DNA from 4 places in the Bradyrhizobium sp. 157 genome. Region 3 is predicted to be linked to each of the others. Evidence: predicted binding sites of a transcription regulator. Region 3 holds the regulator's gene; each other region holds the start of a gene.
What was found. The regulator PhoB, encoded in region 3, activates phosphate uptake and scavenging genes when phosphate is short. The targets are predictions, from matches to a motif close to TGTCATNNANCTGTCAT.
Positions count from the first base shown of each region.

Region 1: IVA95_RS17700 (DUF47 domain-containing protein) is a predicted target of PhoB. The motif match lies at 1,381-1,397, and genes of this name have one in related genera.
Region 2: IVA95_RS36385 (UDP-2,3-diacylglucosamine diphosphatase) is a predicted target of PhoB. The motif match lies at 1,216-1,232, and genes of this name have one in related genera.
Region 4: IVA95_RS06325 (DUF2794 domain-containing protein) is a predicted target of PhoB. The motif match lies at 1,713-1,729, and genes of this name have one in related genera.

Region 1 covers NZ_JADPKF010000073.1:371,834-375,040, forward strand. Annotated here, with positions in the region: gene IVA95_RS17695 (inorganic phosphate transporter) at 1-680, opposite strand, end outside; gene IVA95_RS17700 (DUF47 domain-containing protein) at 696-1,340, opposite strand; gene IVA95_RS17705 (branched-chain amino acid ABC transporter permease) at 1,493-2,461, opposite strand; gene IVA95_RS17710 (branched-chain amino acid ABC transporter permease) at 2,463-3,207, opposite strand, start outside.
Region 2 covers NZ_JADPKF010000120.1:157,074-160,280, forward strand. Annotated here, with positions in the region: gene IVA95_RS36380 (glycosyltransferase family 1 protein) at 1-384, opposite strand, end outside; gene IVA95_RS36385 (UDP-2,3-diacylglucosamine diphosphatase) at 381-1,193, opposite strand; gene thiD (bifunctional hydroxymethylpyrimidine kinase/phosphomethylpyrimidine kinase) at 1,590-2,390, opposite strand; gene IVA95_RS36395 (Lrp/AsnC ligand binding domain-containing protein) at 2,523-2,768, shown strand; gene IVA95_RS36400 (J domain-containing protein) at 3,115-3,207, shown strand, end outside.
Region 3 covers NZ_JADPKF010000077.1:133,802-137,008, forward strand. Annotated here, with positions in the region: gene IVA95_RS20155 (GcrA family cell cycle regulator) at 492-1,001, shown strand; gene phoB (phosphate regulon transcriptional regulator PhoB) at 1,176-1,880, opposite strand; gene phoU (phosphate signaling complex protein PhoU) at 1,891-2,607, opposite strand; gene pstB (phosphate ABC transporter ATP-binding protein PstB) at 2,619-3,207, opposite strand, start outside.
Region 4 covers NZ_JADPKF010000027.1:30,470-33,676, forward strand. Annotated here, with positions in the region: gene acnA (aconitate hydratase AcnA) at 1-383, shown strand, start outside; gene IVA95_RS06320 (DUF1223 domain-containing protein) at 542-1,303, shown strand; gene IVA95_RS06325 (DUF2794 domain-containing protein) at 1,742-2,113, shown strand; gene IVA95_RS06330 (GNAT family N-acetyltransferase) at 2,219-2,749, opposite strand; gene IVA95_RS06335 (Bax inhibitor-1/YccA family protein) at 2,891-3,207, opposite strand, start outside.

The DNA.
Region 1 (3,207 bases), on a different contig from region 3:
TGGCAGGAAATCACGACCCAGAACGGGATGGCAAAATCCGCCCCGAGGTAGCCCTGCGAATACAAAAGCACCGCGATGATGCCCATGGTCTTCTGCGCATCGTTGCCACCATGGCCGAGCGAATAGAACGACGCCGAGACGAATTGCAGAATGCGGAAGGCGCGATCGACCGCAAACGGCGTCGAGCGCACCGACAGCCAAGATACGATCGCAACCAGCACCAGCGCGAGCAGAAACCCGACCAGCGGCGACAGCACGATCGCCAAGAGCGTCTTGGACAGCCCGCTCCAGACCGCGGCCGAAATCCCGGCCTTCGCCACGCCGGCGCCGACCAGTCCGCCGATCAACGCGTGCGAACTCGAGGATGGAATGCCAAGCCCCCAGGTAATCAGGTTCCAGACAATTGCACCGATTAGCGCAGCGAAGATCACAGCCGCATCGACGACGTCCGGTTCGATGATTCCCTTGCCGATCGTGTTGGCGACGTGCAGCCCAAAGAAGAGGAAGGCGATGAAATTGAAGAAGGCCGCCCAGAACACCGCATATTGCGGGCGCAGCACGCGGGTCGATACGATCGTGGCGATTGAGTTGGCGGCGTCGTGCAGGCCGTTGAGGAAATCGAACAACAGCGCGACGCCAATTAAGAAGACCAGGATTGGAAAAGCCAGGGTGGCGTCCACTGAATTGGCCCTGCCCTATACCTGTTCGATCACGATCGAGTTGATCTCGTTGGCGACGTCGTCGAAGCGATCAGACACCTTTTCGAGATGCTTGTAGATCTCGGCGCCGACGACGAAATCCATCGAATTGCCGTTGCGGTGCTTGAGAAACAGCTCCTTCAATCCGATATCGTGGAGATCGTCGATACGGCCCTCCAGTTTTCCGATTTCCTCCGTGATGGCGGTCAGCATTGCAACGTTACTCCCGATCGACTTCATCAGGGGAAGCGCGCGGCTGACCAGATTGGCGCACTCGACCAACAGCGTGGCTATCTCGCGCATCGGAGGCTCGAACGTTCGGACCTCGAACAGCACCACCGCCTTCGCGGTCTGCTGCATCTGGTCGATCGCGTCATCCATCGACGTGATCAGATTCTTGATGTCGCCGCGGTCGAACGGAGTAATGAAAGTGCGGCGGACGGCGGTCAGGACCTCGCGGGTGATGCCGTCGGCGTCGTTTTCGAACTGATTGACGCGCTGGCAGAATACCGGCGTCTCCTCGCCGCCGCGCATCATGTCCTGCAACGCCAGCGCGCCCTGCACGACCGTCTGGGCGTGGCGAGCAAATAAATCAAAAAACCGCTCCTCCTTGGGCAAAAAGGCACGAAACCAACGCAGCATGGGTAATCTTCCGTTGTTCAGAAACAGCCGCGGAGCGATCTGTCACAAAACTGTCATAGACCATTCGAGGGAAAAGCGCGCGACGGCGGGTCCCGGGGACCGGGTCATCCACCGCTTTGTGAAGCCGAAAACTGCGCCAAAACCCGCCGTTTTTACAGGGATCGGCGGAAATAATGCGCGATCTCGCCGATGATGCCCCGGCGGAACGTCAACACGCAGGCCACGAAGATAACGCCCTGGATCACCGTCACCCATTGGCCGAAACCGGCCAGATATTGCTGCATGGCAATGATAACGAAGGCCCCGACGACCGGACCGAACACCGTGCCGAGGCCGCCGACCAGCGTCATCAGCACGATTTCACCCGACATCGTCCAGTGCACGTCGGTGAGCGAGGCGTTCTGCGCCACGAACACCTTCAGCGAGCCGGCAAAGCCCGCGATGGTCCCGGAGAGGATATATGCGACAAGCTTGTACTGGTCGGTCTTGTAACCCAGCGAGATCGCGCGCGGCTCGTTCTCGCGGATCGATTTCAGGACCTCGCCGAACGGCGAGTTGATGGTGCGAAAAATGAGCAGAAAGCCGAACAGGAACCCGGCGAGGATGACGTAATAAAGCACCGTCGGCTTCGCGAGATTGAAGATTCCGAACAGATAGCCTTGCGGAATACCCTGGATACCGTCTTCGCCATGGGTGAACGGCGCCTGCAGATAGACGAAGTACAGCAATTGCGACAGCGCCAGCGTAATCATCGCGAAATAAATGCCTTGGCGACGAATGGCGACGACGCCGGTGATCACGGCAAGCCCGGCCGCGCCAGCGGTGCCGAACAGAATTCCAAGCTCCGGCGTAAAGCCCCAGACCTTCAGCGCATGCGCCGTAAAATAGCCTGCTGTGCCCAGAAACATCGCGTGGCCAAACGACAGCAGACCGCCATAACCGATCAGAAGGTTAAACGCGCAGGCGAGTAGAGCAAAGCACAGCGCCTGCATGACGAAGAACGGATAGATGCCGGTCAAGGGCACGATCGCCAGCAACGCCGCCATGATGACGAACAAGATCATCTCGTCGCGTAAAGTGCGCGGGGTTACCTTTAATGTGTCGTCCGTCATTGCCGTCATGTCAGGCCGCCCGTCCCGTCAATCCAGAAGGCTTCACCAGCAATACCAGCACCATCAGTACAAAGACCACCGTGTTGGAAGCCTCCGGATAAAAATACTTCGTTAACCCCTCGATCACGCCGAGCGCAAATCCGGTGATGATCGATCCCATGATCGATCCCATGCCGCCGATCACCACCACCGCGAACACGACGATGATCAGGTCGGCGCCCATCAGCGGCCGCACCTGGTTGATCGGCGCAGACAGCACGCCGGCCAGCGCCGCGAGGCCAACGCCAAGCCCATAGGTCAGCGTGATCATCCTGGGCACGTTGATGCCGAACGCACGCACCAGGGTCGGATTTTCAGTCGCCGCACGCAGATTGGCGCCGAGCCGGGTCTTCTCGATCAGGAACCAGGTGGCAAGGCAGACCACGAGCGAGAAGACAACCACCCAGCCGCGGTAAATCGGCAGGAACATGAATCCGAGGTTCATGCCGCCCTGCAGTTCACTGGGAATCGCATAGGGTAGCCCCGACGAACCGAAATAATTCTGAAAGATGCCCTGGATAATCAGCGCCAATCCGAATGTCAGCAGCAATCCATAGAGATGATCGAGGCCGGCGAGCCATTGCAGCATGGTCCGTTCCAGGATCATGCCGAAAATGCCGACCGCTATGGGCGCGATGATCAGCGCCGGCCAATAGCCGATGCCGGCGATGTTCAACAGAAAATACGCGCAGAACGCGCCCATCATGTAGAGCGCA
Region 2 (3,207 bases), on a different contig from region 3:
GCGCAACACCCGCCACACCCAGGATTCCGGCACCGGCGAACGCGCCGAAACATATTCGGGAAAGCGGGTATGAAAGCTCGTGGTGAACGGCACGCCATGCTTGCGGCAATAGCGTCGCACCAAGAGTCCGATCGGGCCCTCGGTCGCGATATGAATGCTGTCGGGCTTTGCCGACTCGATCAGTTTTGCGACTTTGGCCGGGTACGGCAGAGCCAGCCGCAGATCGGGATAGCTCGGCATCGCGACGGTGCGAAACGATTGCGGCGTCAGGAAACTCACCTCGACGCCAAATCCCTTGGCCGCCTCTGCCATCATAGTCAGCGTCCGAACCACCCCGTTAACCTGGGGATGCCACGCATCGGTCGCGACCAGGATATGCGTCATGCGGCGCGCGCCGCGACGCGGGGAACGGGTGCTGCCCGGCGCTGTGGATCGGCCCAGGTGATGATCTCGAACCGGCCGTCCTCATGCTCGGCGAGCGCGGTGCAGCTTTCCACCCAGTCGCCGCAATTCATGTAGCGGATGCCGTGCTCGTCGCGGATGGTGGCGTAGTGGATGTGGCCGCAGATCACGCCGTCGGCGCCGTGCCGCCGCGCCTCACCTGCCAGCGTCTGTTCGAACGCACCGATATAGTTGACGGCGTTCTTGACCTTCAGCTTCGCCCATTGCGACAGCGACCAATAGGGCACACCGAACATGCGCCGGAAGAAGTTGACGAGGCGATTCATCTGAATGGCGAAGTCGTAGGCCTTGTCGCCGAGATGGGCGAGCCAGCGCGCGTTCTGCACAACGAGATCGAAGATGTCGCCGTGGATGATGAGATAGCGCTTGCCGTCGACGCCGGTGTGGATGGTGTTTTCTACCACGTCGATGCCGCCGAAATGGGTGCCGTAATAGTTGCGCAGGAACTCGTCGTGATTGCCCGGCACGTAGATGATCTTGGCGCCCTTGCGCGCCTTGCGCAGCATCTTCTGCACGAAGTCGTTGTGCGATTGCGGCCAGTACCAGCTCGACTTCAGCGCCCAACCATCGACGATATCGCCGACGAGGTAGATCGTATCGGCGTCGTGGCTCTTGAGGAAGTCCAGCAAACGATCGGCTTGCGAGCCGCGAGCTCCGAGATGGACGTCGGAGATAAACAAGGTGCGAAAGCGCCGTTCCGGGCTTTCTTCACTCAAGGAGTCACTACCCATACCTGTCCCCTGACAGATTTCTGTGACAGGGCGATGACTGTTCACGCCGCGATATTCCACGAGAATCAATGCCGCGCCCTACAACTTGCGGATAGCAGCGCGATGCGACAGACAAGCGACATTGGAGAGGCAACATCTCGACGTTGTCTCTGCCTCGTGCGTAATCGCGCATTAACCCATCATCAACGGCGTCAATTATCGTGGAAGATTAACCATCCCCGTAATTCAACGGATGCGCCGCGGCGCAAGAGCATGCGTAGCCCGGATGGAGCGCAGCGAAATCCGGGGCCAGTCTCACATGCGGATTCTGTTCCCGGATTACGCGGAGCCTGTCATCGGGCGCGCATTCGCGCGACCCGTTGGCTCCATCCGGGCTACGCGACTACGCGACGGCGGCTAGTAAAACTTATAAAAATGATGGATCGGCCCGTGACCGTGGCCGACGCTGAACCGGTCTGCCGCCGCAATCGCAGCGCTGACCCACGCCTTGGCGTTACGCACGGCGGTTTCCATGCCCTCGCCTTTCGCGAGCTCCGCTGCAATCGCCGAGGACAATGAGCAGCCGGTGCCGTGGGTGTTTTTCGTCGCAATGCGCGGCGCGGCCAGCGCGATAGTGCCGCTCGCGCCGATCAGATAGTCGACGCACTCGGCGCCCTCCCCATGGCCGCCCTTGATCAGCACCGCCTTGCACCCCATCGCCAGCAATCGCCTGCCCTGGCTTTCGACGGCGGACTCACCTGCAGCCACCGGTCCGTCGAGCAGCGCGGCGGCCTCCGGCAAATTGGGCGTAATGACCGAAGCAAGCGGAATGAGTTTTGTTCGCAGTGCCTCGACCGCTTCCGCAGCCAGCAGCCGGTCGCCGGAGGTTGCGACCATCACGGGATCGAGCACAACATGCTTCGGCGACCAGCGCTTGAGGCCGGCGACGATGGCGTCGATAACCGATGGCTGCGCCACCATGCCGATCTTGACCGCTCCGACGTCAAGATCGGAAAACACCGCATCGATCTGCGCGGTCACGAACTCGGCCGGCACCTGGTGGATACCGCTGACGCCTTCGGTATTCTGCGCGGTCAGCGCCGTGATTACGGAAGCGCCGTAGACGCCAAGCGCGGCAAGCGTCTTCAGGTCGGCCTGGATGCCGGCTCCCCCTGAGGAATCCGAGCCAGCGATGGTCAACGCGATCGGCGTCGTCATCGCAAGCCTCGTGCAAGTCGTCGGTTGAAGGCCATGGAGTGTCCTACCGCGCCATGCCATGGGCAGCAAGCTGGCTTGCCATTATCAGCGGTTTTTGGCCTATTGGGACCAACCAATTCGGAGACGACAGCGATGGTTCCCTTCTTCGTCCAGTTCAAATGCAAGCTTGGCCAATCCTATGCCGTCGCCAATGCGCTCGCGGAGGCCGAGATCGCCTCGGAGATCTATTCCACCGCCGGTGATTATGACCTGCTGGTCAAATTCTACGTCGACAAGGACACCGATATCGGCCACTTCGTCAACGAAAGGGTGCAGGTAATCCCGGGCATCCAGGACACCCACACCATCATCACCTTCAAGGCGTTCGGCACGGGTTAGGCATCGGCCCCGCCTTCCCCGGAATGAACGCAATGACGCTCACCCGCGGAAGCGCGAAGGGTGGCTCGAAAGACGACGGGCCGACTGTGGCCTATTCCTTCGAGGCTCGCGGAGCCTGCCATCGGGCCGCGCTTGACCCTGTGACGGAGGAGCTGCCAGCGCTGCGCGCCTGCCGCGCCAATTGAGCAACCCGACCGCAACGGATGGTTAACGACGTTAACCATGGCATGCTTTTGCCATATGAGGATCATCCTACCGCCTTGATATTTTTGATTACCTAGAGCGTCGTCAATCGGAAGCTCCGCGGCGGGGACGCTCCGAGGGGGAAACAGTCGCGAGTACCACCATGGGGACGCTGTACGATTTGCTCGGAGCGCTTCCGAGTGATGACGCCGAGGAATTGCGGAAGGCATTCCGCAAGGCCGCGAAAGCGACTCAT
Region 3 (3,207 bases):
AATCACTGAGGTTTGAGACCTGCCTTTGAGACCTGCCGCGGGCGTGCATTGGCGCGAACGCGGCAACAGCCGGTCTTGCGAAAACGAAACGTGCCGCCTCTTAAGGGCGGCACGTGAGAGGCATTCTATGTGGGCGGGGAGCGCTGTCAACACGCCACGGAACGGCTTTTCCTGCAGTGCAAGGGGCTGAAATCCGTAGGATTGCGGTGTGGTGGAAAACACGCAGTGAAATGCCTAGATGTCAGAACATGTGGACGCTCGGGCCCGGACTCTTGCGCCGGAGTCACGCCATATTGTAGCGTTTGGGCTGTCGGATACGACATCTCGTGCGGCAGTTCTGATCCCTGGAGTCCTTTTGTGCAGGCGTAAACGTTCGGGCGCGGTTAGCGCGCCCGGCGAGGGCTAAGGGATTCTGACCGCAGGGATTTTTGAGACGATGACATCGCCAGCGCCGCCCCGATTGGCCGGCGCGATGCGAAGGGAAGATTACGATGACGGTTTTGACCTGGTCCGACGATCGCGTCGAGCAGCTTAAGAAGCTCTGGGAAGCCGGATTGTCGGCAAGCCAGATCGCCGCGGAACTCGGAAATGTGACACGAAACGCCGTAATCGGCAAAGTGCACCGGCTGGGTCTCTCCGGCCGTGCCAAGAGCCCCTCCTCGGCCGCCCCGCGGCAGCGCAAGGCACGTCCCGCCCAGCCGATGATGCGCGTGTCGCGCCCGGTCTCGCGCGGCAATACCGCGCTCGCGCACGCCTTCGAAGTCGAGATGGAGCCGGATCCGATCGCCTTCGACAATGTCGTGCCGATGAGCCAGCGGCTGTCGCTGCTCGAACTGAACGAGGCGACCTGCCACTGGCCGGTCGGCGATCCCTCAAGCCCGGAATTCTTCTTCTGCGGCGGCAAAGCGCTCACTGGCCTGCCTTATTGCGCCCACCACTCGCGCATCGCCTACCAGCCCGCCGCCGACCGCCGCCGTCAGCAGCCGAAGCAGACAAGGTAAGTCGCGGTTCGTCGTAGCCCGGATGGAGCGAAGCGAAATCCGGGCTACGCGTTCCACTGTCATTGCGAGCGTAGCGAAGCAATCCATACTTGCTTTGCCGCACGATGGATTGCTTCGCTTCGCTCGCAATGACGATGAGAGAGTCCCCGCTTTCGCGCGGACAACGATGGAGCCTTACGGCTCCACCTTCGCAAATCGGTCATCCAGCGCGTAACCGGCGCCGCGGACGGTGCGGATCGGGTCCTGCTCGCGGCCGGGGTTGAGCAGCTTGCGCAAGCGGCCGATGTGGACGTCGACGGTGCGCTCGTCGATGTAGATGTCGCGGCCCCAGACGCTGTCGAGCAACTGCTCGCGGCTGAAGACGCGGCCGGGATGCTCCAGGAAAAATTCCAGCAGGCGATACTCGGTCGGACCGAGATCGATCTGACGGCCCGAGCGCGCGACGCGGCGTTTTTCGCGATCGAGTTCGATGTCGCCATAGGTCAGCACAGTGGCGAGCCGCTCGGGGCTTGCCCGCCGCAACAGGCCCTTCACCCGCGCCAGCAGTTCCGGAACCGAGAACGGCTTGACGATGTAGTCGTCGGCGCCGGTCGCAAGCCCGCGCACGCGCTCGCTCTCCTCGCCGCGCGCCGTCAGCATGATGATCGGCAATTGCTTGGTTTCCGGCCGGGCGCGCAGGCGGCGGCACAGCTCGATGCCGGAGAGCCCCGGCAGCATCCAGTCAAGCACGACGAGATCGGGCACGCGCTCTTTCAGCCGCGTATCCGCATCGTCGCCGCGTCCGACGGTTTCGACCTCATAGCCTTCAGCGTCGAGGTTGTAGCGCAACAGCGTGGTCAGCGCTTCCTCATCCTCGACCACCATAATGCGCGCGCTCATCTCGTATCCCTCAGCTATTCGGAACCGCGGTGGCAAAGGTCGTCATGTCGCCCTTCGGGCGCTTGTCGAGCATCTGCTGACCCTCGATCATGTAGAACACGGTTTCGGCGATGTTGGTGGCGTGATCGCCGATCCGTTCGATGTTCTTGGCGCAGAACATCAGATGGATGCAGAACGAGATGTTGCGCGGATCTTCCATCATATAGGTCAGGAGTTCGCGGAACAGCGAGGTGCAGATGGCGTCGACTTCCTCGTCGCCCTTCCACACCGCCATCGCCGCCGGCAGATCGTGCGCGGCATAGGCGTCCAGCACCGACTTGACCTGCGATTGTACCAGGTCGGTCATGTGTTCGAGGCCGCGCATCAGCTTCAGCGGCTGGAAATCGTTCTCCAGCGCCGCGACACGCTTGCCCATGTTCTTGGCGAGGTCGCCGATCCGTTCCAGATCGGTGGCAACCCGCATCGAGCCGACGATTTCGCGCAAATCGATCGCCATCGGCTGACGGCGGGCGATGGTCAGCACCGCGCGCTCCTCGATCAGATGCTGCAGGCGGTCGATCTCGACGTCGGTGGCGACGACGTGCTTGCCGAGCGCGACGTCGCGGCGGACCAGCGCGTCGACGGATTCGGTGATCATGCGCTCAGCCAGGCCGCCCATCTCGGCAACAAGGCGCGTCAATTCCTGAAGGTCGCTGTCGAATGCCTTGGCGGTGTGCTCAGAAGCCATCTGTTATCTCCTTAACCAAACCGCCCCGTGATGTAGTCCTGGGTACGTCGATCGCGCGGCGAGGTGAAAATCTTGTTGGTATCGTCGAATTCGATCAGCTCGCCGAGATACATGAAGGCGGTCTTGTCCGAGACGCGCGCCGCCTGCTGCATATTATGGGTGACGATGGCGATGGTGTAGTCCTCCGCCAGTTCCTGAATCAGTTCCTCGATCTTGGCGGTCGAGATCGGATCGAGCGCCGAGCAGGGCTCGTCAAACAGGATCACCTCGGGCCTGACCGCAACGGTGCGCGCGATGCATAGCCGCTGCTGCTGACCGCCGGACAGCGAGAGGCCACTGGCGTTCAACTTGTCCTTGACCTCGTTCCATAGCGCGCCGCCGCGCAGCGCCTTCTCGACCCGGCCGTCCATCTCGGACTTCGAGATCTTCTCATAGAGACGGATGCCGAAGGCGATATTCTCGTAGATCGTCATCGGGAACGGCGTCGGCTTTTGGAACACCATGCCGACGCGGGCCCGCAGCAGATTGAGGTCGAGCTTCGGGTCGAGGACGTTGGTCTGGTCGAGCAAGAGCTGACCGGTGGCGCGCTGACCCGGATAG
Region 4 (3,207 bases), on a different contig from region 3:
TGTTCGCCGGCGCCGAATACGGCAACGGCTCCTCACGCGACTGGGCCGCGAAGGGCACCCGTCTGCTCGGTGTCCGCGCCGTGATCTGCCAGAGCTTCGAGCGCATCCATCGCTCCAACCTGGTCGGCATGGGCGTGTTGCCGCTGACCTTCGAAGACGGCACGTCGTGGACATCGCTCGGCCTCAAGGGCGACGAGACGGTGACGATTCGCGGGCTCCAGGGTGATTTGAAGCCGCGCCAAACCCTGACGGCCGAGATCGTGTCCGGCGACGGTTCGCTGCAGCGCGTGCCGCTGCTCTGCCGCATCGACACCCTCGATGAGCTCGAGTACTACCGAAACGGCGGCATTCTGCATTATGTGCTGCGCAAACTCGCGGCTTAACGCGGATTTGTGATCGATGCCTCACTTCGAAGTGAGTGGCGAGCAAGGAGAAGGCGGCCTATGACAAGGCCGCTTTCGTGCGTCTGGGGTGCGCCTTTGGGATATCAGATCATGCCCCGTACAAATACGGATGGAAAACGCTACGCCCGGTTCGCACGATGACAGCGATGATGGCCTACAACAGCATATCGCGATGGTCCGGTGCGCTCGGCGTCTGCGCGATCATCGCCATCATCCGCCCTGCTCATGCCGAACCGCGTGCCGTGGTCGAATTGTTCACCTCGCAAGGCTGTTCGTCGTGTCCGCCGGCCGACCAGATCGTCGGCGAACTCGCCAAGGATCCGTCCATCATCGCGCTGAGCATGCCCATCGACTACTGGGATTATCTTGGCTGGAAGGACACGCTGGCGGATTCGCGTTTTAGCGCGCGTCAGAAGGCCTATTCGCATGTGCGTGGCGACCGTAACCTCTACACGCCGCAGATGATCGTCAATGGCTCGGCGCAGGTGATCGGCAGCGATCGCGCCGCCATCGAAGGGGCCATCAAGAATACCGGCAAGGCTGAAGGCGTGATGTCGGTGCCGGTGAAGATGACGTTGTCGGGCAAACTGCTCAACGTCTCAGTAGAGGCGAGCAAGGTGCCGACGGCGGGCCGCGGCGAAGTCTGGATCTGCTCGGTCTCAAAGGCGGTGCCGATCTCGATCGGGCGCGGCGAGAATCGCGGCCAACAACTCACCTACTACAACGTGGTACGCAACCTCGTGAAGGTCGGCGACTGGAACGGCGGTTCGGGCAGCTGGACCATTCCGCTTGAAAATATTTCCCGCGACGGCGTGGACGCTGCGGTCGTCTACGTCCAGGACGGCAGTCGCGACAAGCCGGGCGCGATGCTCGGCGCCGCCATGACGGCGCTGCGCTAGTTAGCTCCAAGCTCCATCGGGGCTACGAGGCCTAACTTTTCTCTCACCTTGAATCAGTTGCGTATAATCGGCGAAGTCGAGCCGCGCGGGACATTGGCGAGAGCAGTCCCCAGAAACGAAAAAGGACCAACTTTCGTTGGCCCAGTATCGGGATTAACTCCCTCTGCGAACAGGCCCGATCCCGACGGCCCCGGGGGGCTGGGGGCTGAGGAATCCGGAACCGAAAGGACCGGGCCAACGCAGGATTTTCTTTTCGCAATCTAGCGGGGCGGACGGTTGGCAGAAGTAGGGCAGCAATAAGATTCCGCTAACGATCCCGTGAATCGATATTTCCGGCTGATACCGGGCATTCGCCGCGGTTTCTTTCGTATTTACAACCCCCTTGCGGCGCTCTGCCGTTAGCGCGATCATGTAAATAGGATGACAGGAGGCCGCTCCATGACTCTGATATCGGAGGAGACCGATCCAAGCGATAGCCGCGCAGTGGCGCGCGTCGCCACTGCGAGCCCGCCGCCGAATCGCGTCACGTTCAATCGCCTCGAACTCAACCGTATCCTCAATCTGTATGGGCGCATGGTCGCCGACGGCGAGTGGCGCGACTACGCCATCGACTTTCTGAAAGACCGCGCGGTGTTCTCCGTATTTCGCCGCGCTTCCGAAGTTCCGATCTATCGCATCGAGAAAGATCCGCGGCTTGCGCGCAAGCAGGGCATGTACAGCGTGATCTCGGCGACCGGACTGATCCTGCGCCGCGGCCACGAACTCGAACGCGTGCTGCTGGTGATCGACCGCAAGCTGGCGGTGGTTTGACGAGCGGTTCGTAGCCCGGATGGAGCGCAGCGAAATCCGGGGCAGGTTTATCGCGCTGGAAGAAACCCGGATTGCGCTTCGCTCCATCCGGGCTACGAAACCTTCTCAATCCGTCGGCAGCGTCGTTGCGCCTTCACCCAGCGCGCGCTGCATCATAACCGTGTCGAGCCAGCGGCCGAACTTGAAACCAACGCTGGGATGCGTCCCGATCATCTGGAAACCGCATTTGGCGTGAACGCCGATGGAGGCGGCATTGGCGGAGTCGCCGATGACCGCGATCATCTGCCGGTAGCCGCGCGCCTCGCATTCGGCGATCAGCCGCTGCATCAGTTGCAGGCCGATGCCGCGCCGGTGCGTGGCCGGTTTCAAATAGACCGAATTCTCCACCGTGAAGCGGTAGGCCGGCCGTGGCCGGTAAGGTCCGGCATAGGCATATCCGATCACCTGGCCTTTGACGGCGGCGACCAAATACGGAAAGCCGCCATCCGACAGGGCTCTGAACCGCCGGGTCATCTCGGCGAGATCGGGCGGTACAAGCTCGAACGTCGCAGTGCCGTAGCGCACCGCATGTTCATAGATTTCGGTGATGGCGGAGAGGTCGACCTCGGTGGCGGGCCGGATTTCGGGAGCGGACATGGCAAAAAGATACCAGCAGACAAATCTCGATCAACGGTCTTTCCGCCATGCCCCGGATCAAGCCCGGGCATGGCACTGAGCAAAAGAAAAGCCCCGGCGCGAGGCCGGGGCTTCAGCTCTTGAACCTGGGTCCGGCAGCGGCTAGTCGCGCTGGCCGAGGAGCTGCAGGAGCAGCGTGAACAGGTTGATGAAGTTCAGGTAGAGCGACAGTGCACCGGTAATCGCCGCACGCTCTTCAACGTCAGCGCCTCCCGAAGCGTAGCCATAGATGTACTCGTTCTTCAGCCGCTGGGTATCCCAGGCGGTGAGGCCCGCGAACACCAGCACGCCGACCACCGAGACGATGAACTGCAGCATCGAGCTCGCCAGGAACAGGTTGACCAGGCTCGCGATGATGACACCGATCAGACCCATGAACAGGAACGACCCCATGCCGCTCATGTCACGCTTGGTGGTGT